One region of the Nocardioides sp. WS12 genome, then DNA from elsewhere that is predicted to be linked to it. Evidence: predicted binding sites of a transcription regulator. Region 1 holds the regulator's gene; each other region holds the start of a gene.
What was found. Region 1 encodes HrcA, which represses chaperone genes, less so after heat shock. Its sites were predicted from a motif close to TTGGCACTCGNNNNNNNCGAGTGCCAA; they were not measured.
Positions count from the first base shown of each region.

Region 2: groL (chaperonin GroEL) is a predicted target of HrcA. The motif match lies at 1,689-1,715, and genes of this name have one in related genera.
Region 3: HRC28_RS06635 (FmdB family zinc ribbon protein) is a predicted target of HrcA. The motif match lies at 1,914-1,940, and genes of this name have one in related genera.
Region 4: groES (co-chaperone GroES) is a predicted target of HrcA. The motif match lies at 3,537-3,563, and genes of this name have one in related genera.

Region 1 covers NZ_CP053928.1:3,927,222-3,932,638, reverse strand. Annotated here, with positions in the region: gene HRC28_RS19020 (MBL fold metallo-hydrolase) at 1-719, opposite strand, end outside; gene HRC28_RS19015 (hypothetical protein) at 740-1,489, opposite strand; gene hrcA (heat-inducible transcriptional repressor HrcA) at 1,675-2,700, shown strand; gene dnaJ (molecular chaperone DnaJ) at 2,737-3,909, shown strand; gene HRC28_RS19000 (16S rRNA (uracil(1498)-N(3))-methyltransferase) at 3,922-4,665, shown strand; gene HRC28_RS18995 (winged helix DNA-binding domain-containing protein) at 4,671-5,417, opposite strand, start outside.
Region 2 covers NZ_CP053928.1:1,831,414-1,836,830, reverse strand. Annotated here, with positions in the region: gene groL (chaperonin GroEL) at 1-1,628, opposite strand, end outside; gene HRC28_RS08705 (hypothetical protein) at 1,761-2,945, opposite strand; gene HRC28_RS08700 (SigE family RNA polymerase sigma factor) at 2,947-3,450, opposite strand; gene HRC28_RS08695 (SGNH/GDSL hydrolase family protein) at 3,494-4,333, opposite strand; gene HRC28_RS08690 (hypothetical protein) at 4,426-5,103, shown strand; gene HRC28_RS08685 (OsmC family protein) at 5,090-5,417, opposite strand, start outside.
Region 3 covers NZ_CP053928.1:1,419,423-1,424,839, forward strand. Annotated here, with positions in the region: gene HRC28_RS06615 (LCP family protein) at 1-161, shown strand, start outside; gene HRC28_RS06620 (hypothetical protein) at 161-328, shown strand; gene HRC28_RS06625 (MscL family protein) at 456-791, opposite strand; gene HRC28_RS06630 (SAF domain-containing protein) at 848-1,516, opposite strand; gene HRC28_RS06635 (FmdB family zinc ribbon protein) at 1,568-1,897, opposite strand; gene HRC28_RS06640 (penicillin acylase family protein) at 2,052-4,676, shown strand; gene HRC28_RS06645 (5-formyltetrahydrofolate cyclo-ligase) at 4,673-5,266, opposite strand; gene HRC28_RS06650 (UTP--glucose-1-phosphate uridylyltransferase) at 5,295-5,417, shown strand, end outside.
Region 4 covers NZ_CP053928.1:4,607,224-4,612,640, forward strand. Annotated here, with positions in the region: gene HRC28_RS22210 (cytochrome ubiquinol oxidase subunit I) at 1-309, opposite strand, end outside; gene HRC28_RS22215 (GNAT family N-acetyltransferase) at 368-1,231, opposite strand; gene groL (chaperonin GroEL) at 1,363-3,000, opposite strand; gene groES (co-chaperone GroES) at 3,131-3,424, opposite strand; gene HRC28_RS22230 (MMPL family transporter) at 3,654-5,417, shown strand, end outside.

The DNA of each region.
Region 1 (5,417 bases):
CCGGCCAGGTCGCGGATCGTCTCGGCCACTGCACGCAGTTGGTCGCACTGATCCTCGACGAAGCGGCGATCGACGATCGCACCGTGGCCGGGCACCACCACCGAGCCCGGCGTCAACAGCCCGACCACGAGGTCGAGGGTGCCGGGCCAATCCATCGGCCAACAGTCCGCGCCGAGCCCCGGCGGGGCCGATTCCTCGATCAGGTCCCCGGCCAGGAGGACGTCGGCGTCGGGGATCCGGACGACGAGATCGCCCCCGGTGTGGCCGCGTCCCGGGTGCACCAGTTCGACCTGGCGGTCGCCGAGGTCGATCACGGCGGCGCTGGAGAACGTCTGGTCGGCCGGCCGGATGCTGGTGCCCAGCACTTCCTCGGCGCGTGGCTCGTCGTCGGCAGCGCGGTAGATGCCCTTGATCCGCTCCCCGGCGGGGACGGTGCGTTCGGCCGCCTCTTCCGTCGCGTGGATCGGCAGGTCGCCGTACTCCTGCAGGAAGGTGGCGTTGCCGAAGGTGTGGTCGAAGTGTTCGTGCGTGTTGACGACGGCGACGAGGTCACCGCGGTCGAGCTTGCGCAGTTCGCCGATCACCTCGGTCGCGGCGACGGACGAGGCGTGCGTGTCGACGACCACCAAGCCGCGCTCGCCGCCGACCACGGTGACGTTGAGGTCGAACCAGGGGTGGCGCAGGACCCAGACGCGGTCGGCTACTTCGGTGAAAGGCACTCGGTCAGGCTAGTCCGACCTCAACAGAGACCCGCGTGCAGTTCGGAGCGCAGGAGCTCGCCGAGGTCCGCGGCGCTCGTGGCTGCGCGGGGGAAGCTGAGTGCGGCGTCGTGGGCGCCGTCGATGTCGACCCACTGCAGCGCCACGGCGGTGGTCTGGAGGTCGGCGAGGCTGACGCCGACGATGTCGCCGAGGCGCGTGTTGGTCCGGGTCGCGATCGCACGGCGGAGTTCGTCCTGGTGGCAGACGTTGGCGTGCTCGACCGAGCGCTGGAGGAAGCCGCGGTTGAGGTCGTGGGCGCGCGAGCCGAAGGCGGCCAGCGGCACCCGCAGCCGGGTCTCGTCGGGGGCGACGTCGGGGGTGCTCTCGCGGGCGAGGACGGCGAAGTCGAGGTGCAGGCTGACCCGCAGGCGAACCTCGCAGCAGCACTCGCACTCCTCGAGCCCGCTGGCCTCGAGCCGGCCGGACAGGGTGAGGGTCGCGTCGCGATCGGAGGAGCCCGGGCGGCCCAGCCCGCTGCGCAGGGTGAGCAGGGCGCCACGCCGGTCGTGGGCGGCGAGCGCGAGGTCCGAGTCGGCCGGGCAGGCGAAGACCGGACGCCCGCTGTGGTCCTGCATCTCGAGGTGGTCCTGGTCGAGTCCCGCGGTGATGTCGTCGATCCCGTCGACCACGAGGGTGACGTCGTCCGGGCAGGCCAGGATGCTGCGGGCCGCGGCGGCGAGACGGTGGACGTCGACGCGACCAGCGTCGATACCGGTATCGAGGGACACGGTGGGGTTCTCCTTCGACGATCTGATTTAGGTGAGCCTAACCTACATGGGAGACCGGATGCGGGGAAGGTCTCGGTCCGGCGGTCCGGGCTTTCGGGGTCTCCACGGGTAGCATTGGCACTCGCCGGAGTGGAGTGCCAGACGAAACCGACGCGACAACACCAGGGACGACAGGGAGGTGGGGCATGCAGGAGGACCGCAGGCTCGCCGTACTGCGCGCCATCGTCGAGGACTACGTCGCGACCGAGGAGCCCGTGGGCTCGAAGGCGCTCGTCGAACGCCACCACCTCAACGTGTCCCCGGCGACCATCCGCAACGACATGGCGGCACTGGAGGACGAGGGCTACCTCGCCCAACCGCACACCAGCGCCGGCCGGGTGCCGACGGACAAGGGCTACCGACTCTTCGTCGACCGCCTCTCGACCGTCAAGCCCACGTCGTCCGCAGAGCGCCGCGCGATCGCGACCTTCCTGGACGGGGCGGTCGACCTCGACGACGTCGTCCACCGCTCGGTGCGGGTGCTGGCCCAGTTGACCCGTCAGGTCGCGGTGGTGCAGTACCCCTCGCTGTCGCACTCGACCGTGCGCCACGTCGAGATCGTCGCGCTGACCCCGACGCGCCTGCTGGTCGTGCTGATCCTCAGCTCGGGTCGGGTCGAGCAGCGCCTGGTCGAGCTCGAGAGCGACCTGGCCGAGGCCGACCTCGCCGCACTGCGCTCGCGCGTCAACCTGGCCGCGACCGGCGAGGTCATCGCCGAGGCGGCGGCCGCCCTCAACGGCCTGATCCGTCCCGAGGAGGGAGCCCCGGCTCCGTCCGCGGTGACGGTCTCGGTCGTCGACACCCTTGTCGACGCGATGAGTGACCACCGATCGGATGAGCGGGTGGTCGTCGGCGGTACGGCGAACCTCGCCCGCTTCGGTGACAATTTCGACACCTCGGTCCGTCCCCTCCTCGAGGCGCTGGAGGAGCAGGTCGTCCTGCTCAAGCTCCTCGGGGAAGCCACCGGCAGTGGCGCAGTGACGGTCCGGATCGGTGCCGAAGGGCCCTACCAGGAACTGGCGTCCACCAGCGTCGTCGCGACGGGCTACGGCCCCGACGACGCGCTCGCGTCCCTCGGCATCGTGGGCCCGACCCGCATGGACTACCCCGGATCGATGGCGGCGGTGCGCGCGGTTGCGCGCTACATGTCGCGCATCCTCGACGAGAACTGATGGCGCTCCCGGCGCCTCAGGAATGATGGAGAAGAAGTGAGCACGGACCTCTACGAACTGCTGGGTGTTGCCCGCGACGCGGACGCCGACACCCTGAAGAAGGCCTACCGGCGCCTGGCCCGGCAGCTCCACCCGGACGTCAACCCGGACCCGGAGAGCCAGGAGCAGTTCAAGCTGGTCACTGCGGCCTACGAAGTCCTGTCCGACCCACAGAAGCGCGCGGCGTACGACCGCGGCGGCGACCCGTTCAGCGGCGGCTTCGGCGGCGGTCAGGGTGCCGGGTTCTCCTTCACCGACATCATGGACGCCTTCTTCGGCGGCCAGGGCGGTGGCGGCCAGGGTGGCGGCCGCGGCCCGCGCCCCCGTGTGCGCCGTGGGCAGGACGCCCTCATCCGGATCGAGATCGAGCTCGCGGAGGCCGCCTTCGGCGTCTCGCGTGAGCTCAAGGTCGACACCGCCATCCGCTGTACGACGTGCAGCGGCGCCGGTGCGGCTCCGGGCACCCAGCCGGTGCCCTGCGAGACCTGTCGCGGCGTCGGCGAGGTCGCGCACGTGCAGCGCTCGTTCCTCGGCGAGATCCGGACCCTGCGCCCCTGTGCCGCGTGCCGCGGCTTCGGCTCCGTCATCGCCGACCCCTGCCGCGACTGCGCGGGCGACGGTCGGATCCGGTCGCGTCGCAGCCTGACGGTGAAGATCCCCGCGGGCGTCGACACCGGTACCCGCGTCCAGCTCACCGAGCAGGGCGAGGTCGGCCCGGGCGGCGGTCCCGCCGGAGACCTCTACGTCGAGATCCACGTCGCGCCGCACGCCACGTTCGAGCGCAACGGCAACGACCTGCACTGCACCGTGTCGGTCCCGATGACCGCAGCGGCCCTGGGCACCACCATCGCGCTCCCGACCCTCGAGGCCGACCTCGAGCAGGACGAGGACTCCGGTGTCGAGACCAGCTTCGACCTGCCGATCCCGGCCGGCACCCAGTCCGGCCACCAGGTGCTGTTGCGTGGTCGCGGTGTGCCCGGTCTGCGCGGTGGCCGGGGCGACCTCGTCGTCTCGATCGCGGTCGAGACCCCCGGTCGCCTCGATGCGCGGCAGGAGGAGTTGCTGCGCGAACTGGCGGCCATCCGGGGCGAGGAGCAGCCGACCGGTGACGTGCGACCGACCCACAAGTCGATGTTCGGCCGACTTCGCGACGCGTTCACCGCGCACTGACCTGGTCGTTCAATGACGCTTCCGCAGCACCTCGTCGCCTCGCTGGCCGGCGTCACTGCCGGAGCGACCGTGACGGTCGAGGGTGACGAAGCCCACCACGCTGTCGTCGTACGACGACTGCGGGTGGGGGAGCCGCTCCAACTGTCCGACGGTGTCGGTCGGGTGGCCACCGGTGACGTCAGCGCGACCGCGAAGCGGGAGTTCTCCGTGCTGGTCCGCGACGTCGCGGAACTCCCCGAGCCGTCGCCGCGCTTCACCGTCGTGCAAGCCCTGCCCAAGGGTGAGCGTGGCGAGCTCGCCGTCGAGGTGCTGACCGAGATCGGCGTTGCCCGGATCGTGCCGTGGGCCGCGTCGCGCAGCGTCGCTGTCTGGAAGGGCGAGCGCGCCGCGAAGTCGCACGCCAAGTGGCAGGCGACGGCGCGCGAAGCGGCGAAGCAGGCGCGTCGCGCCTGGCATCCCGACGTCGACCCCCTGGCCACGACCGACGACGTGGCGGGCCTGATCGAGGGTGTCGACGTGGCTGTCGTGCTCCATGAAGAAGCCACCGAGCCGTTGTCCGCGCTGGCCCTGCCGCGTGACGGCGACATCCTGGTCGTGGTCGGACCCGAGGGTGGGCTCACCGACGACGAGGTGGCCCGCTTCGTCAACGCGGGTGCCGTGGCCGTGGGTCTGGGCGCCGAAGTGCTCCGGACCTCCACGGCCGGCCTGGCTGCGGTGTCGGCGTTGCTCGCGCGCACGCCACGCTGGGGCGGCTAGCGCGCTCAGCGCGCCAGCAGGGCCTCGGTCCGGGCGATCTCCTCGTCCAGTTCGGCCTTTTCGGTCTTCGTCAGCGGCCGCAGGACCTCCCCGACGACGATCCGGTCGTCCTCGATCCGCCACAGGCCTTCGAGCCACCCGTCGACGTACAACGACATCATCTGGGCGCCGTTGACGCCGAACCAGGCGTTGCGGCGTTCGGGTGCGGTGACCCGGTCGCGCGATGCGTGGGAGAGCCACACGTTGTCGTAGGTGCCGAGCAGGCGGACCGGCGCGGGCGCGTCCTCGTCGGCGATCGGCGCATCGGCGAGGTCGTAGAGGGTGCGGCCGTTCTCGTCCTCGTGCTGCACGAGGTCGTCCATGCCCTTGACGATCGGCACCAGGCGCGTGATGCCCGACCAGGTGGTGACATCGGCCGCCGTCGCGGGGCCGAAGGCCCGGAGATAACGCCGAATCAGGTCAGGGACGTCGGGCTCGGCGAGCGGAGCATCGAGCCAGCGGTCCAGGAAGTCGTAGGCCACGGCGGTCGAACCGGTGGGCTTCCAGCAGCCGCGCGGTGGCAGTTGCGCCAGCACCTCGGCGACGCGTGCGACCTGGCCCAGTTGGCCCGACGTGAATGCGGGGAAGCGCTCGGCGAGGCCGGCGCCCAGGGCGCGCTGAGGAAGGGGGCCGTCGGCCAGCACCTCGCGGATGGCCGCAGCGAAGGCGCCGCGATCGACGGTCCGTGCCGACCCGATCGTCTGGCTCTGTTT
Region 2 (5,417 bases), 2.1 Mb from region 1:
AAGTCCATGCCACCCATGCCACCGGTCGGGTCGCCGCCACCAGCGGCAGCCTTCTCCGGCTTGTCGGCCACGACGGCCTCGGTGGTGAGGAACAGCGCGGCGATCGACGCGGCGTTCTGCAGCGCCGAGCGGGTGACCTTGGCCGGGTCGATGATGCCCGCGGCCAGCAGGTCGACGTACTCGCCGGTCGCAGCGTTGAGGCCCTGGCCGGCCGGGAGACCGGCGACCTTCTCCGCAACGACGCCGCCCTCGAGGCCGGCGTTGATCGCGATCTGCTTCAGCGGGGCCGAGAGCGCGACGCGAACGATGTTCGCACCGGTGGCCTCGTCACCCTCGAGCTCGAGCTTCTCGAACGCGGTCGCGCCGGCCTGGACCAGTGCGACACCGCCACCGGGCAGGATGCCCTCTTCGACGGCAGCCTTCGCGTTGCGAACGGCGTCCTCGATGCGGTGCTTGCGCTCCTTGAGCTCGACCTCGGTGGCCGCGCCGACCTTGATGACGGCCACGCCGCCGGCCAGCTTCGCGAGGCGCTCCTGGAGCTTCTCGCGGTCGTAGTCGGAGTCCGACTTCTCGATCTCGGCACGGATCTGGTTGACCCGACCCTCGATCTGGCCAGCGTCGCCGGCACCTTCGACGATGGTGGTCTCGTCCTTGGTGATGACGACCTTGCGGGCCTGGCCGAGCAGCTCGAGACCAGCGGTCTCCAGCTTGAGGCCGACCTCTTCGGAGATGACCTGGCCGCCGGTCAGGATCGCGATGTCCTGCAGCATGGCCTTGCGGCGGTCGCCGAAGCCGGGAGCCTTGACGGCAACCGACTTGAACGTGCCACGGATCTTGTTGACGACCAGGGTCGACAGCGCCTCGCCGTCGACGTCCTCAGCGAGGATGACGAGCGGCTTGCCCGACTGCATGACCTTCTCCAGGAGGGGCAGCAGGTCCTTGACGTTGCTGATCTTGGAGTTGGCGATGAGGACGTAGGCGTCCTCAAGGACCGTCTCCATGCGCTCGGGGTCGGTGACGAAGTAGGCCGAGATGTAGCCCTTGTCGAACCGCATGCCCTCGGTGAGCTCGAGGTCGATGCCGAAGGTGTTCGACTCCTCGACCGTGATCACGCCCTCCTTGCCGACCTTGTCCATCGCCTCGGCGATGGCGTCACCGACGGTGGCGTCGCCGCCGGCGGAGATGGTGGCGGTGGCGGCGATCTGCTCGCGCGTCTCGACGTCCTTGGCCAGGGCGAGCAGCTGCTCGGTCACGGCCGTGACAGCCGCCTCGATGCCGCGCTTGAGGCCCATCGGGTTGGCGCCGGCAGCAACGTTGCGGAGGCCTTCCTTGACGAGGGCCTGAGCGAGCACGGTCGCGGTGGTCGTACCGTCACCGGCGACGTCGTCGGTCTTCTTGGCGACCTCCTTGACCAACTCGGCGCCAATGCGCTCGTAGGGGTCCTCGAGGTCGATCTCCTTGGCGATGGAAACACCGTCGTTGGTGATCGTGGGGGCGCCCCACTTCTTCTCCAGGACGACGTTGCGGCCCTTGGGGCCGAGGGTGACCTTGACGGCGTCGGCGAGCGTGTTCATGCCACGCTCGAGCCCGCGCCGGGCCTCTTCGTTGAAAGCAATCAGCTTCGACATGTCTCTTGCGATCCTTCGCAGGTGCGTTCGTGGTGAGCCGGGCCGAAGGGCCGGTCCGGATTGGCACTCTGATCTTACGAGTGCCAGCCTCATGTTTAGCACTCGACCCCTGCGAGTGCAAGGAAAAGACGTTCAGCGAGGGTCGGCGAAGCTCCCGACCGGCACCTCTTCGCCGGGCTCCCAGCCCGTGATCCGCGAGACCCTGCGCAGATCCGCCGTGCCGACGCGCCAGGCGAGGATCCGCATCGCGTTCGAGCGGGACTGGAACAGCACCGTCTCGTCGTCGAGCCAGCCGATGACCGGGCAGCAACCCTTCCAGCGGCCGCTGTCCGGGCCGGGCATGACCAGGAGGTGCACGTTCTTGCCCTCGGTCGACCCGACCCGCGCTGCCAGCGCATCCAGGCCGCCCATCGCGCCGTCCGGGCCGCTGGCCACGTCGGCCAGGAACATGCCCTGCGCCGCACCGTCGCGATCCGAGAGCCGCACCGGCCCCCACGGCTCGTCGGAGGTGTCCCACACCCGGGGGACGTCCGGGACGCCCGAAGACGAATCGAGGCCGGACCCCGTGACGTCGTACGTCGTCCCGACACCGTCGGGCGCGCCCAACTCACCGGGCGTCCAGACCTCGGCGGAGTTGATCCAGAGGGCTTGCTCCCCCATCCGGGGCACGATCTCGTAGGTGGCCCAGGTGCCCGTCGTCAGGTCGTACACCTCGAGCGAGCTCTCCTGGATGAAGAACACGTGCCGCCCGTCCGGCGCGAGACTCTCGGCCGTCAGCGGCGACAGGACATTGCCCTCCTCGTCGGTCACGGGGTCCAGGCGCCCGACGTCGAGCGCGTGCGTCAAGCCGTCGTGGCCCACGATGACCACCCGCCCCGGCCGCGGGCCGTCGCCAGACAGCTCGTACACGGCGTGCGCCGGGACTCCGGCCGAATGCGGGGGCAGGTCGGGGGCAAGGCTGATCTCGGGCGGGTACGGCAACGATTCGAGCTCCGGCAGGTCCCCCTCCGCCGTGTCGACCGGCGCCCACCAGGTCTTCGCGCCGCGGTAGTCGCGGCCGGGTTCGACCGACGAGGACTGGACGGACTGTTCGGTGGTCGGCGTCGGGGCGGGATCGGCCGGCTCCCCACCATCGCCCTTCGTGAGGACAAGGCTTCCCGCCACGACCGCAACGGTCGCGACGGCAGCGCTCGCCACCACGGTGATCCGGCGCTGCCGAATGCGTCGCGCGCCTGCCCACGCAGCCGCGGAACGATCGGTGGATTCGAGGTCGGCCACCTGCTCGTGGAGCAGGTCGCGCAGTCGCTGGTCGGTCATCTCAACTCTCCTCTCGCAGGAGTTCGGCGAGCTCGGGCGCGGCTTCGCGCAACCGGGACAGCGCGAGGTGGGTCTGGCTCTTCACGGTGCCGACGCTGACACCGAGCGCTTCGGCAGCGGCCCGCTCGGTGAGGTCGTCGTAGTAGCGCAGCACGACCACCGCACGTTGCCGCGGCGTCAGCGTGGCCAGTGCCTCGTCGAGCAGCAGTCGGCGCTCGGAGGCAGCCGTGTGGTCGGGTACGACGACGCGTGGCACCTGGTCGACCACGACCTCACGGCGCCGCTTGCGCCAGGCCGAGATGTTGTCGCGCACGATGATCTGCCGGGCGTACCCCTCGGGGTTGTCGTCGCGCAGCCGGCGCCAGCGCAGCGCCACCTTCGTCAGCGCCTCCTGGACCAGGTCCTCGGCCCGCTGCCGGTCACCGGTGAGCAAGGTCGCCGTCCGCAGCAACGCGAGCTGACGCTCCCCCGCCCAGCGGCGGAACGACTCCTCATCGGTGCTCATACCCCATCAACGCACACCGGTGCCGAAAGGTTGGAGGGGCGCGTCAGTCGGCTACGAGATCTCGCGGCTGGTGGTGCCCGAACGGCACGGTCGCCTCGTGACCCAGTGCGAGCAGCACCGACGGCACCAGTGCCTTGGCCGTCCGCTTGTAGCCCAGCGCGCTCGGGTGGAACCGGTCCAGGCTGAACATCTCGTCGGGGTTGGTGATGAAGAACGGCCCGACGACGTGCGCGAGCGACACCGCATGCGCGCCGCTGCGTACGGCGACCTCCGCCTGCGCTGCCGCGAGCTGCTTCGACATCCGGGAACCGAGCGAACGCAGCGGTTGCGGCACCGGCCGCAGCGCGCCGAGGTCCGGGCAGGTGCCGACCACGACCGCCGTGCCCTCGACCCGCAGCCGGAGGATCGCCTCCTCGAGTTGCGCCGCCGACGTGCTGACGGGCACCCGGTGGGTGACGTCGTTGCCGCCGACCACGATCACGGCGACATCGGCGACGTAGCCCGGCGCCAGTCCGTCCAGCTGGCCGGCCAGCGCCGACGTCTCCGACCCCACGACCGCCGCGGTGTGCAGCGCCACCGGCCGGTGCAGCCGCTTCGCCAGGTCCCGGGCAATCCGGGCGCCCAGGGTGTCCTTCGGGCGTTCGGCCCCGAGCCCGGCGGCGATCGAGTCACCGAGGACCAGCAGGTGGAGAGGCGCACCGCCGTACGTCTTCTTCTTCCAGGTCTTGTCGGCGGCCAGCGCGTCCTCGCCGAGCGGCTTGCCGATCCGGGCACGGGCGATGGCGGCCTGTCGGCGCAGCAGTTCGCGACCACCTCCGGTGGTCACCCCGACGCCGGCCGCCAGGGCGCCGACAGCCAGCAGGGCGCTACGGGTGCGGCTCATGGAACCAGTTGAAACAGACCCGGCTGAACGGACAGTGGCGAGACCATGGCGAAACGCCGGACGATCCGCACCAATTCCTTTACTGTCGCCGCATGCTCCAGCGCCTTGCTCCCCTCCTGGTCGCCACCGCGCTCCTGGCGGGAGGCTGCGCAGGCGAGTCCACGTCCGACGCGGAGAAGATCCTGATCGAGTCGTCGTCCTCTCCATTGGGCCCCACGGGAGGCAAAGGAACGGCGAAGGACAAGCCCACGGCATCGACAAAGGAGAAGGAGCCCAAGCGCAAGCGGATCGTCGCCCGGCAGTCAGGCATCAGCTTCCTCGCGCCGGTGGGTGCTGCGGGCATGACTGACGGATCAGTCTCGTTCGCCGCTGACAGTCCGGAAGGCAAGGAATTCGCGAAGCGTCTGGGCATCACGGTTGAGCAACTCCGAGGGTTCCTGGCCACGTCCGACGTCTACCTCTCGGTCTTCGCCGGAGTCATCAGCGTGGGCCCGTGGGACCAGAGCGGCGTGTTCCCGACCCGGGAGAGCATCGAGTCCGAGATCGGCGACCTGGGCTACACCGTCGATGACGTCGAGGACGTGCAGACCCCGGTCGGAGACGGTCGGATCATCGCCTACACACAATCCGACTCATCGGGAGAGGCCCGCGGCGTTTCCCTCTATCTGCTGAACGGCAGCACCGTCGTCGACTTCGGCGTCATCGGCGCCGACGCACGCGCCATTCGTGCGGTCATCGACGAGATCCTTCCGACCCTCAAGCGAGCCTGATCTCCGGTTCGTGCAGCACCGGGAAGTTCACGGACGCCGCGATGAAGCAGTTGCGGCTGGCCTCACCGTGGATCTCCCGCGCGAGATCCACGTGGGCGGGATCGGTGATGGTCACCCGCGGACGCAGGGTGACCGAGGTGAAGTGCCCACCGTGACCTGACTGTTCCATCACCCCGACCGGGCTGTCGTCGTACGCGGTCACGACGATGCCGTGCAGCACGGCCGAGTGCAGGTAGGACAGCAGGTGGCACTGGGCCAGCGCGGCGAGCAGCATTTCCTCGGGATTCCAGCGGGTGGCGTCGCCGCGGAAGGTC
Region 3 (5,417 bases), 2.5 Mb from region 1:
ACACCGACGGATCGTCGTCGGCCTCGGGCAGCGCGAGCCCCCCGGCTTCCGGGACGACCGATCCGACGGATCCCACGGACACCGCGTCGCCGGGCGGCGAAGCGACCGACGTGCCCCAGGGCATGTCCGACGACGCCCGCGCCCGCGCAGGTCTGTGCTGATGGAGCCCGAGTGGAAGCGCAAGCAACGCCTCGCCGAGATCTTCGGTGATGTCCTGCCGACCGTGACCTCGGACGAGAAGGACCCGCCGTCACCCGTGAAGGACGGCGACGACACCGCGTCCGAACGCTGGCTGAAAGCACAGGTGCCGCCTCACCACGGAGGGTGAGACGGCACGTGCGCAGAGTCTGCTGGTCGAGCGTGTCTTCGGTGTAGTGGGGAGCAGCAAGCTGCTCGGATGACACCTCCCGCCACGCTGCCGACAGGCTGGGTGCTGCGGGAGCTGACGCTCTCCGTCAGCGGGTGGCGAGCGAGTCGCGGATCTGCGTGAGCAGTTCGACCTCGCTCGGGCCGGCGGGCGCGTCCGGGAAGAAGCGCTCCTTGGCCTTGGTGTAGGGCGTCACGACCAGGAAGTAGACGATCGCTGCGAGGATCACGAACGCGATGACCGAGTTCATGAACGCACCGAAGTAGGTCCTGTCGCTGAAGACGTCGTCCATGGCGTCGGGCAGCAGGTCGGTCAGCCAGGCGGTGAAGGTGGTGACGACCCTGCCGAACGCCGTGGCGATGATGAAGGCGACGGCGATGTCGACCAGGTTGCCCTGGAGCAGGAACTTTCTGAATCCAGCCATTTGTGTCTCCTCTGTCCCGAGATCTCTTTGATGAGGCGTTCTGAGCAGACAGCAACCTATCTGTGACACCACGTATAAGTCACGTAGGTCGCCACCGACGCTCCGGCGACCGTGGGGGCGTCGTTCGCGCTCACAGCGGCGACGATCAGGCGTCCGGGCAGGGCTCCGTCGCCTGAGATTCCGGCCTCGGGCACCGCCAGCACGGTGACCTCGCGGGCCAGTTCCTCGGTCGTTCCTGCCTGCGGATCGGTGGCCAGCAGGTCGATCCGGTCGCCCACGGTGAGCAGCGCTGCCTGGCCCGCATCGGACAGCCGGATCGGCACCACGACGGTGCCGGGAGGCGGCGATTGAGCGAGGCCCGCGCCCACCAGGCGTACGTCGGTCACCGGTTCGCCCTCGCGGAGCGGGGCGGCCAGCAGGCGCCCGGCCGGCGCCCCCACCACCCCCTCCGGTACGACGCCAGGAGCCACCTGTTGCTCGACGAGGTCCTCGATGCGCAGGAGTTGCCCGGCCGGCAGGTCACGCGCGGCGACGAGCATCGTGGTGGATGCCGGTGGTGGCGGCGCGAGGGTACGCAGCGAGGCAGCGACCGCCACCGCGATCAGCAGAACCGCGATCAGGCGGCGTCGGCGGAGCACGCGTCGTCGTACCTCGGCGAGGGCGTCAGCGAAGGACTGGGCGCGGGTGCGCGGCGGGCGCGCCGATGAGGGGTCCCAAGAATCCATGCCCGCGACGGTAGGTCGCTGGCGCCGGTCGTGCCGGCGTCCTCCACAGGCTCAGGCAGGAGAGGCGGCAGCGCCGCTGCTGGTGCTGCTGCTCGAGGTCGACTTCGCGGGCGCCGAGGAGCCCGAGTCCGAAGACGACGAGGAAGAAGAGGACGCCGCGGGCGCGCCCTCGGAGGACGCGGCCGGCGAGGACGCGGTCGTCGAGGAGCGGCTGTCGGTCTTGTAGAAGCCGGAGCCCTTGAACACGACACCGACGGAGTTGAACACCTTGCGGAGCTTGCCCTCGCACGCGGGGCACACCGTCAGCGCGTCGTCGCTGAAGCTCTGGACCTGCTCGAACGCGTGGCTGCAGGCGGTGCAGAGGTACTGGTAGGTCGGCATCGGTGGATTCTCCGGGTTGGCACTCTCGACTTTCGAGTGCCAATGCTACGTCACGACCCCCACAGACGGCACAATGACGCCCACCATGTCGGGAGCAGAGAACGTCGATCAGCACGCCAGCCCGGATTCGGGGTCCCGAAGGTGGTCGCGCTCAGTGCGCTGGCTGACCGTGATCGCCGTGTTGTGCACGATCGCGCTGGTGGCCAGCCTGACAACGGCATGGGTCGTCGCGCGCAAGCCCTGGCCGCAGACCAGCGGGGAGCTGGAGATCAGCGGTCTCGAGGGCGAAGTGCAGGTGATCCGTGACGAGGCCGGCATCCCGCAGATCTACGCCGACTCGATGCCGGACCTGATGCTCGCGCAGGGCTTTGTCCACGCCCAGGACCGCTTCTTCGAGATGGACGTACGACGCCATGCCACCGCCGGTCGGCTCTCGGAACTCTTCGGCGAAGCCGGGATCGAGAGCGACCTGGTGGTGCGGACCCTCGGTTGGCGCGACGTCGCCGAGAAGGAACTGACCCTGCTTCGCCCGGCCACGCGCAGCGCGCTCGACGCCTACGCCGAGGGCGTCAACGCCTATCTCGCCGGCCGCTCACCCTCCGACATGTCGCTGGAGTACAGCCTGCTCGGTCTCAGCGGCCTCGACTACACCCCCGCGAAGTGGACCGCCGTCGACTCCATCGCCTGGCTGAAGGCGATGGCGTGGGACCTGCGCGGCAACATGGAGGAGGAGATCGGGCGCGCCCTCACGGCCGCAACCGTCGGCACCCAGCGCATGGCCGACCTCTATCCCGGCTACCCCTACGCGAAGCACGACCCGATCGTCCAACAGGGCGGACTGCTCGGCGACGAGTTCGACCAGGACGTCAGCGGCGGCGGGCAAAGGCTGTTGCAACGTCCGCCCCTCGGCGATCCCGACGCGCTGGCGGCCCTCGCTGAGGTGCGCGGAGTCCTCGCCGGCGTACCGCCACTGCTCGGGCAGGGCGACGGCATCGGCAGCAACGCCTGGGTCGTCGACGGCAACCACACCAGCACCGGCGAGCCGATGCTCGCCAACGACCCGCACCTCGGGATCTCGCTCCCGGGTGTGTGGACACAGGTGGGGCTGCACTGCCGCACGGTCTCGACGGAGTGCCCGATGGACGTGGCCGGGTTCAGCTTCTCCGGCGTTCCGGGCGTGGTCATCGGACACAACGCCGACATCGCGTGGGGCTTCACCAACCTCAGCCCGGACGTCACCGACCTCTACGTCGAGCGGATCAAGGGCGACACGTGGGAGTCCGACGGCAAGGACCTGCCGCTCGTCGTACGCAAGGAAGTCATCAAGGTCCGCGACGGATCGTCGATCGACCTCGACGTGCGCTCGACGAGCCACGGGCCGTTGCTGTCCGACCTGGCCGAGCTGGACGACGAACTGGACGCGGTCGACCTGACCGAGGACGGCCTGGTCGACCAGCTCACCGACATCGCCTCGGAGCAGGGGCCGGAGAACTCCGGCGACGAGTCCTTCGAGGACCACATGAGCGACGTCCTGCAGCGGGAGTACGGCGTCTCGCTCGCCTGGACCGCACTCGAGCCGCGGCCCACGGCGGACGCACTCTTCGCGCTCAACACCGCCAGCGACTGGACGTCGTTCCGTGCCGCGCTCAGCGACTTCGCCGTACCCGGGCAGAACGTCGTGTACGCCGACACGAAGGGCCACATCGGCTACCAGGCGACCGGGCTCGTCCCGATCCGCAAGCCCGGCAACGACGGCCGGATGCCCGCTGCAGGGTGGAAGAGCGACACCGCCTGGACCGGCGAGTTCGTTCCGTACGACGCCCTTCCGAACGTGCTCGACCCGGACTCGGGGATCATCACGACCGCGAACCAGGCGGTGATCGACCCGGAGCGGTACGCGCCGTTCCTCACCTCCGACTGGGACCTCGGCTACCGCTCGGCGCGGATCAACGAGCTCCTCGAGGCCGACGACGAACTGAGCGTGCGCAGCATGGGGGCGATCCAGCTCGACGACTGGAACGCCATCGGCGAGGTGCTGACGCCGTACCTGCTGCGGGTCGACCTGCCGCGCGGCTACTACTCCGACGGCCAGCGGTTGCTGCGTTCGTGGAACTACCGGCAGGGCCCGGAGAGCGGCGCGGCCGCCTACTTCAACGTCGTGTGGCGCGAGGTGCTGCAGCGGACCTTCGGCGACGAGTTGCCCGACGCCCTCGACCCCGACGGCAGCGACCGCTGGTTCGCCGTCCTCGCGTCGATCCTGCCCAAGGGATCGGCGAGCTGGTGGGACGACGTCGAGACCGACGGCGTCCGGGAAGGTCGCGACGACATCCTGCGCGCGTCCATGAAGGCCGCGCGCGACGAACTCACCGCACGCGAGTCACCCAACGCCGAGGAGTGGACGTGGGGTGCACTGCACAAGCTCGAGCTCCGCTCGGCGACGCTGGGGGAGTCGGGCATCGGTGTCATTGAGCGGATCTTCAACCGTGGCGGCTGGGAAGTCGGCGGCGGCGGTTCGCTCGTCAACGCGACCGGCTGGGACGCGACCGAGGGGTACGACGTCGTGACCGCCCCGTCGATGCGGATGGTCGTGCCGATGGACGACCTGGACGCCGCGCGCTGGATCAACCTGACCGGCGTCTCCGGGCACGCGTACCACCCGAACTACACCGACCAGACCGACCGCTGGGCCCGCGGCGAGACCCTGCCGTGGGTGTTCTCCGACGGCGCCGTCGAGGATGCCGGCGAAGACGTGCTGACCCTGCTGCCCGCCGGCGGTTAGAAGCGGAGCAGCCCGCCTGGCGTCGCGGCGGCCGTGACCGGTCGGTCGTGCGGCTCGGCCGGTACGTCGGGGAGCACCTCGTCGTCGTACAAAAGGACACAGGTGAAGGTGCCCGCCGGCACGCGGCCGAGCGCGCGGTCGTAGGAGCCGCCGCCGCGGCCCAGGCGAATCCCGCCCTCCGACACGGCAACACCGGGCACCAGAACGACATCGGCGGTCGCCACGGCGTCGACGCCGAGGGACGGACCCACGGGTTCGAGAAGTCCGCGGCGAGCGGGCGCCAGGGACATCAGTCCCCGGTAGACCGCCCAGTCGAGGTCGTTGTCCGGCAGCAGGACGGGGAGGATCACCCGCTTGCCTGCGTCGGCCAGTCGGTCGAGCAGATCGGTCGTGCCGGGCTCGGTGCCGAGGGAGACGTAGCACGCGACGGTCGCGGCCCGTCGTACCTCATCGGTGGCCAGCAGGACGTCGGCAATGGCCCGCGCGGCTTCGCCGACCTCGGTCAGCGGTCGACGCCGCCGGCCGGTCAGGACCTGGTCCCGGACAGCGATCTTGCGTGTCGCCTCTTGGCGCGGTTGTGGACCGGTCACCGGACAAGCCTACGATCGACTCATGGGTATGACTGGACGTAGCGGTGGACTCGAGAAGGCGCGGGCAAAGATGCTGGCGGCGGGCGTGGACCCGGTGGCGATCGACACCTTCGCTCACTACTACCGACTGCTCGAGCACGGCGAGACCGGG
Region 4 (5,417 bases), 680 kb from region 1:
CCAGAGCACCCCCATCTCGAAGCTGAGCACGGTGCCGGACACGGCACCGATGGCGAACAGCACCGCCGAAACCTTGGCCCAGCGCTGCGCGAGACCCAGCGCGACCGGGTCGTTGCGACGGATGCCGCGCAGGTGCATCGCGAAGATCATCGCGGGGAACGCGACGCCGAAGCAGGCCAGGATGATGTGCCAACCCAGCGAGAGCGCCATCTGCTGGCGAGCCGGGAGCAGGCCAGCAGGCTCGGCCTCCGTGGCGAGATGGACCGCGAATTCGGCAAGGACGCTGGTGACGACATCGGGGGTCAACACGGAGCCGACGCTACTCCCTTGTGAATACTTTCACAAAGTCACTGCGGTGTTGTGCTGCTCACCCTCGGAGGTCGGTGATGGCGATCCGCACGGTGAGCGAATCCCCGGCCATCCGGATCCGTCCCCGCATGCCTGCGGCGAGCACCATCGGGAGCACGGCGCGGGTCTCGGAGGGCGCGGTGAGCACGATCTCCTCGGCTCCCTGGGACCGCGCGACCCGGGCCACCTCGGCCAGGAGTCGGGTGCCGACGCCCCGCCGGTGCCAGGCCGGATCGACCCACAGGTCCACAGGCCACGGGTGGTCAGCACTCTCTCCGGCCGAGACCTCGGCGCGGCCCGCCACCTTGCCGCCCGCGATCGCGGAGACGACCGAACCGTCGCGCACGTAGTCGGGATCTCCGGCGCCCGGCTGGTGCGGCGCTGGCGGCGCCTGGGCGTCCAGGACCTCGCCGACCAGCTCGGCGAGCGCAGCCGCGCGGGCCCGCTCGGTCGCCGTGAAGGGTGGAGTACGACGGATCTGGATCGTTGCGGATTCCCCGACGGTCATTTCAAGGACGTCGGCGGAGGCGTCACTGGCGGCGACGTCGGCGTCGAACAGGTGCGCCGCCACCTCCGGGAAGGTCGCCGGCTGGGCGATGATCGCGCGCACGGCCTGGACGTACCGGGTCGGCTGGTCCTCGAGCGCGGCCGTCGTGACCGGAACCGCCGACACCGCCGCTCCCCCAGCGCTGGAGACGAGGTCGAGCAGGTGGTCGCGGGTCCAGTCCGCAGGAACCTGCAGGACGAACTCGTCGGTCACCGAGCCTTCTTCAGGGAAGACCTGGACCGTCTGGATGTTGACTCCGGCCCGCCCGCAGGCCGCAGCAAGCTCCGCCAGGGCTCCCGGTCGGTCAGGCAATCCGGCCCGCACTCGCCACAACATGTGCCCACTATGCCGGACCGAGGTGACAGCAGGCGATCACCAATGTTGCGGCAGGCAACGCAAAAACGACACCGACCCGGCTCGCTCGCGCGAACCGGGTCGGTGGTTGATCAGTTGATCAGGGCCGTGGATCAGTGACCGTGTCCGTGTCCGTGGCCGTGACCACCCGCGTCGGGGGCCTCTTCCTCGGGCTTGTCGACGATCAGCGTCTCGGTCGTGAGCAGCAGGCCCGCAATGGAGACCGCGTTGACCAGAGCCGACCGGGTCACCTTGACCGGGTCGATGACGCCCTGGGCAACCAGGTCGCCGAACTCGCCGGTCGCGGCGTTGTAGCCGAAGCTCGCGCCGTGCTCGGCAAAGCCCTCGCGCACCTTGTTGGTGATGACGTAGCCGTTGACGCCGCCGTTCTCGGCGATCCAGCGCAGCGGCTCCTCGGCGGCCTTGCGGACGATCCGGACACCGGTCGCCTCGTCGCCCGTCAGGCCGAGGTCACCCTCGAGCACGGCCACAGCGTGGATCAGGGCCGAACCACCGCCGGGCACGATGCCCTCTTCGATCGCGGCGCGCGTCGCGGAGACCGCGTCCTCGATCCGGTGCTTCTTCTCCTTGAGCTCGACCTCGGTGTGGGCACCGACCTTGATGACCACGACGCCGCCGGCCAGCTTGGCCAGGCGCTCCTGCAGCTTCTCGGAGTCCCAGTCGGAGTCGGAGGTCTCGATCTCCTTCTTGATCTGCTCGACGCGACCCGCGACGGCAGCGGCGTCGCCGGCACCGTCCACGATCGTGGTGTTGTCCTTGGTGACGACGATGCGGCGGGCGCTGCCCAGCACGTCGAGACCGACCTGGTCGAGCTTGAGGCCGACCTCCGGCGAGACGACCGTGGCGCCGGTGAGCACCGCGATGTCCTGCAGGATCGACTTGCGACGGTCGCCGAACGCGGGCGCCTTGACGGCAACAGCGTTGAACGTGCCACGGATCTTGTTGACGACCAGGGTCGACAGCGCCTCACCGTCGACGTCCTCGCAGAGGATGAAGAGCGGCTTGCCGGCCTGGATGACCTTCTCCAGCAGCGGCAGGAGGTCGGCGATCGCCGAGATCTTGCCCTGGTTGATGAGGATGTACGGGTCGTCGAGGACGGCTTCCTGGCGCTCCGCGTCGGTGACGAAGTACGCCGAGATGTAGCCCTTCTCGAACTGCATGCCCTCGGAGAACTCGAGCTCGGTCGAAGGAGTGTTGGACTCCTCGACGGTGATCACACCGTCCTTGCCGACCTTGCCGAACGCCTCGGCGAGCAGGTCGCCGATGTGGCTGTCACGCGAGGAGACGGTCGCCACGGAGGCGATGTCCTTCTCGTCGTCGACCTCACGGGCGGCAGCCGCGAGCGCGTCGCCGACGGCGGCGGTCGCGAGGTCGAGGCCACGCTTGAGGCCCATCGGGTTCGCGCCGGCGGCAACCGCGCGCAGTCCCTCGTGGACCAGTGCCTGGGCGAGCACGGTCGCGGTCGTCGTACCGTCACCGGCGACGTCGTTGGTCTTGGTCGCGACCTCCTTGGTGAGCTGCGCACCAAGGTTTTCGAAGGGGTCGTCCAGCTCGATCTCACGTGCGACGGTCACGCCGTCGTTGGTGATGGTCGGCGCGCCCCACTTCTTGTCGAGGACGACGTAGCGGCCCTTCGGGCCGAGCGTCACCTTGACGGTGTTCGCGAGGGCGTCGACGCCGCGCTCGAGCGCACGCCGGGCGTTCTCGTTGAACTCCAGGATCTTGGGCATTGCTTGTACGGCCTTTCAGGGATTGCGGCTGGGGTGATCTGGCGCCCGGCTGGCAAGCCGGGGGCGCGAAGGCGACCTTTGAGCGAAGCGGTCGTCGAGCGCCCCCGGCGCAGCCAGGCGGGATGCCAGGTCAGCCCAGAACGGCGAGGACGTCGCGCGCCGAGAGAATGAGGTACTCGACGCCGGAGTACTTGACCTCGGTGCCGCCGTACTTGCTGTAGATGACCTTGTCGCCAACGGCGACGTCGAGCGGGACGCGGTTGCCGTTGTCATCGATGCGGCCGGGGCCGATCGCCAGGACCTCGCCCTCCTGGGGCTTCTCCTTGGCGGTGTCGGGGATGACCAGGCCGGACGCCGTGGTCTGCTCCGCCTCGAGGGGCTTGACGACGATCCGGTCCTCGAGGGGCTTGATGTTGACCGACACGATGTCGACCTCCACTTTCTGAGCTGACTGCTTGGGTTCGGTGGGCGTGCGCCGGGAAGCGGACTTCCCGGCCAGCATTGGCACACTCGATGCGAGAGTGCCAACCACGAAACTAGCACTCTCCGCAAGTGAGTGCCAGAGCGACCCCTGGACGAGATGGCCGAACTTCTGCCACGGCCCTACCAAAGTCGGTTGACCCACCGCACCTGTCCGCCGCTAGCGTTCAAGCATGTTCGCTGCGCTCGGTCGGTTCGTGACTCGGTTCCGTTGGTTCGTCATCGCCGGGTGGGTGTTGATCGCCGTCATCGTCGGCGCCACCGCGCCCGCTCTGGAGTCCACTCAGGACAACTCGGAGTTCCTGCCCGACCACTACGAGTCGATCCAGGCCCTGAAACTGCAGGAGGCGGAGTTCTCCGATGCCTTCTCCCCCGGCGCGATCCTCGTCTTCGAGCGCAAGGACGGCGCAAAGCTGACGGCCGCCGACCAGACCGCGGCCGTCGAGGTCGCGACCGAGGTCGGGTCGACGCTGGGCAAGAAGACCTTCCAGCAGGTCGTCATCACCCAGAACGAGGAGGGCAAGCCCAACCTGTCCGCCGACGGGACCGTGATGTTCGGGATCGTCCCGCTCGCCGACGGCGCCTCGGGGTACGACCCGCAGGCCTTCGACGACGCCGAGGACCTCCGCAAGGAACTGGGCGACCTCGAGAAGGGCACCGACCTCGAGATCCGTACGACGGGCTCGGTCCCCCAGGGCCTCGACTCACAGGAGTCCGGCGAGACCACCCTGCTGATCGTGGGGATCGTCACCGTCGTCCTGATCGTCGGCCTGCTCGCCCTGATCTTCCGCAGCGTGCTGATCTGCCTGCTGCCGGTGGTCACCGTGGCGCTCGTGTCGGTGATCGCCACCGGCGCGATCGCCTGGGCCAACGACATCTTCGACCTCAAGGCCGACTCCTCGGTGCAGCAGATCCTGATCGTCGTCCTCTACGGCGTCGGGACCGACTACATCCTGTTCTTCCTCTTCCGGCACCGCGAACGAATGCGCCAGGGCGCGGCCGTGCGGGACTCCGTCGTGCACAGTCTCGACCGGGCCGGCGAAGCGATTGCGTCCGCCGGAGGCGCGGTGATCGTCGCGTTCATGGCCTTGATCCTCAGCTCCCTGAGCATCTTCCGGGCGATCGGCCCGGCCCTGGCGATCGCAGTGTTCGTCACGTTGATTGCGGCTCTCACCTTGGTTCCGGCCATCGTGTCCCTGCTCGGCAAGGCGCTCTTCTGGCCGTCGAAGTCCTGGCAGAAGGAGCCGAAGCACGGCACCTTCATCAAGCTCGGCAACACCGTCGGTCGCCACCCCGGCCGCACCGCGCTGGTGTCGGGCGGAGCGATGGCGGTGCTCGCGATCTTCGCGCTCAGCTTCAACCCGTCCTTCGACTTCAACTCGAGCCTGCCGGACGGCGTCGAGTCGACCGAGGCGATGGAGACCTTCCAGGAGCACTTCTCCGCCGGAGCGGCCGAACCCGTCCCGGTGCTCGTCGACACCAAGGGCGCCGACGTCACCCCCGCGCAGCTCGAGACGTTCAAGACGGCGCTCGGCGAGGCCAAGGGCGTGGACGAGGTGGCCGGACCGATCCCGTCCGCAGACAAGTCGGCCTACCAGTACTACCTGACGCTGTCCGACGACCCGGTCTCCGATGTCGCCCAGGACAACGTCAGCGGACCCATCCGGGACGCCGCGCACGAGGCCGCGCCCGACGGGACCGAGGCCTACGTCGGAGGAACGCCCGGCATCTTCGCCGACATGTCGTCAGCGATGGCCCGCGACTACAAGGTCGTGTTCCCGGTCGCCGCGGCCGTCATCATGCTGATCCTCGCCCTCCTGCTGCGCAGCCTGGTCGCGCCGTGGTTCCTGATGGCCGCCGTCGGGCTCGGCTTCGCCGCCACCCTCGGCACCACGGTGATCGCGTTCCAGTTCATCGGCGGCGAGTCCGGCCTGATC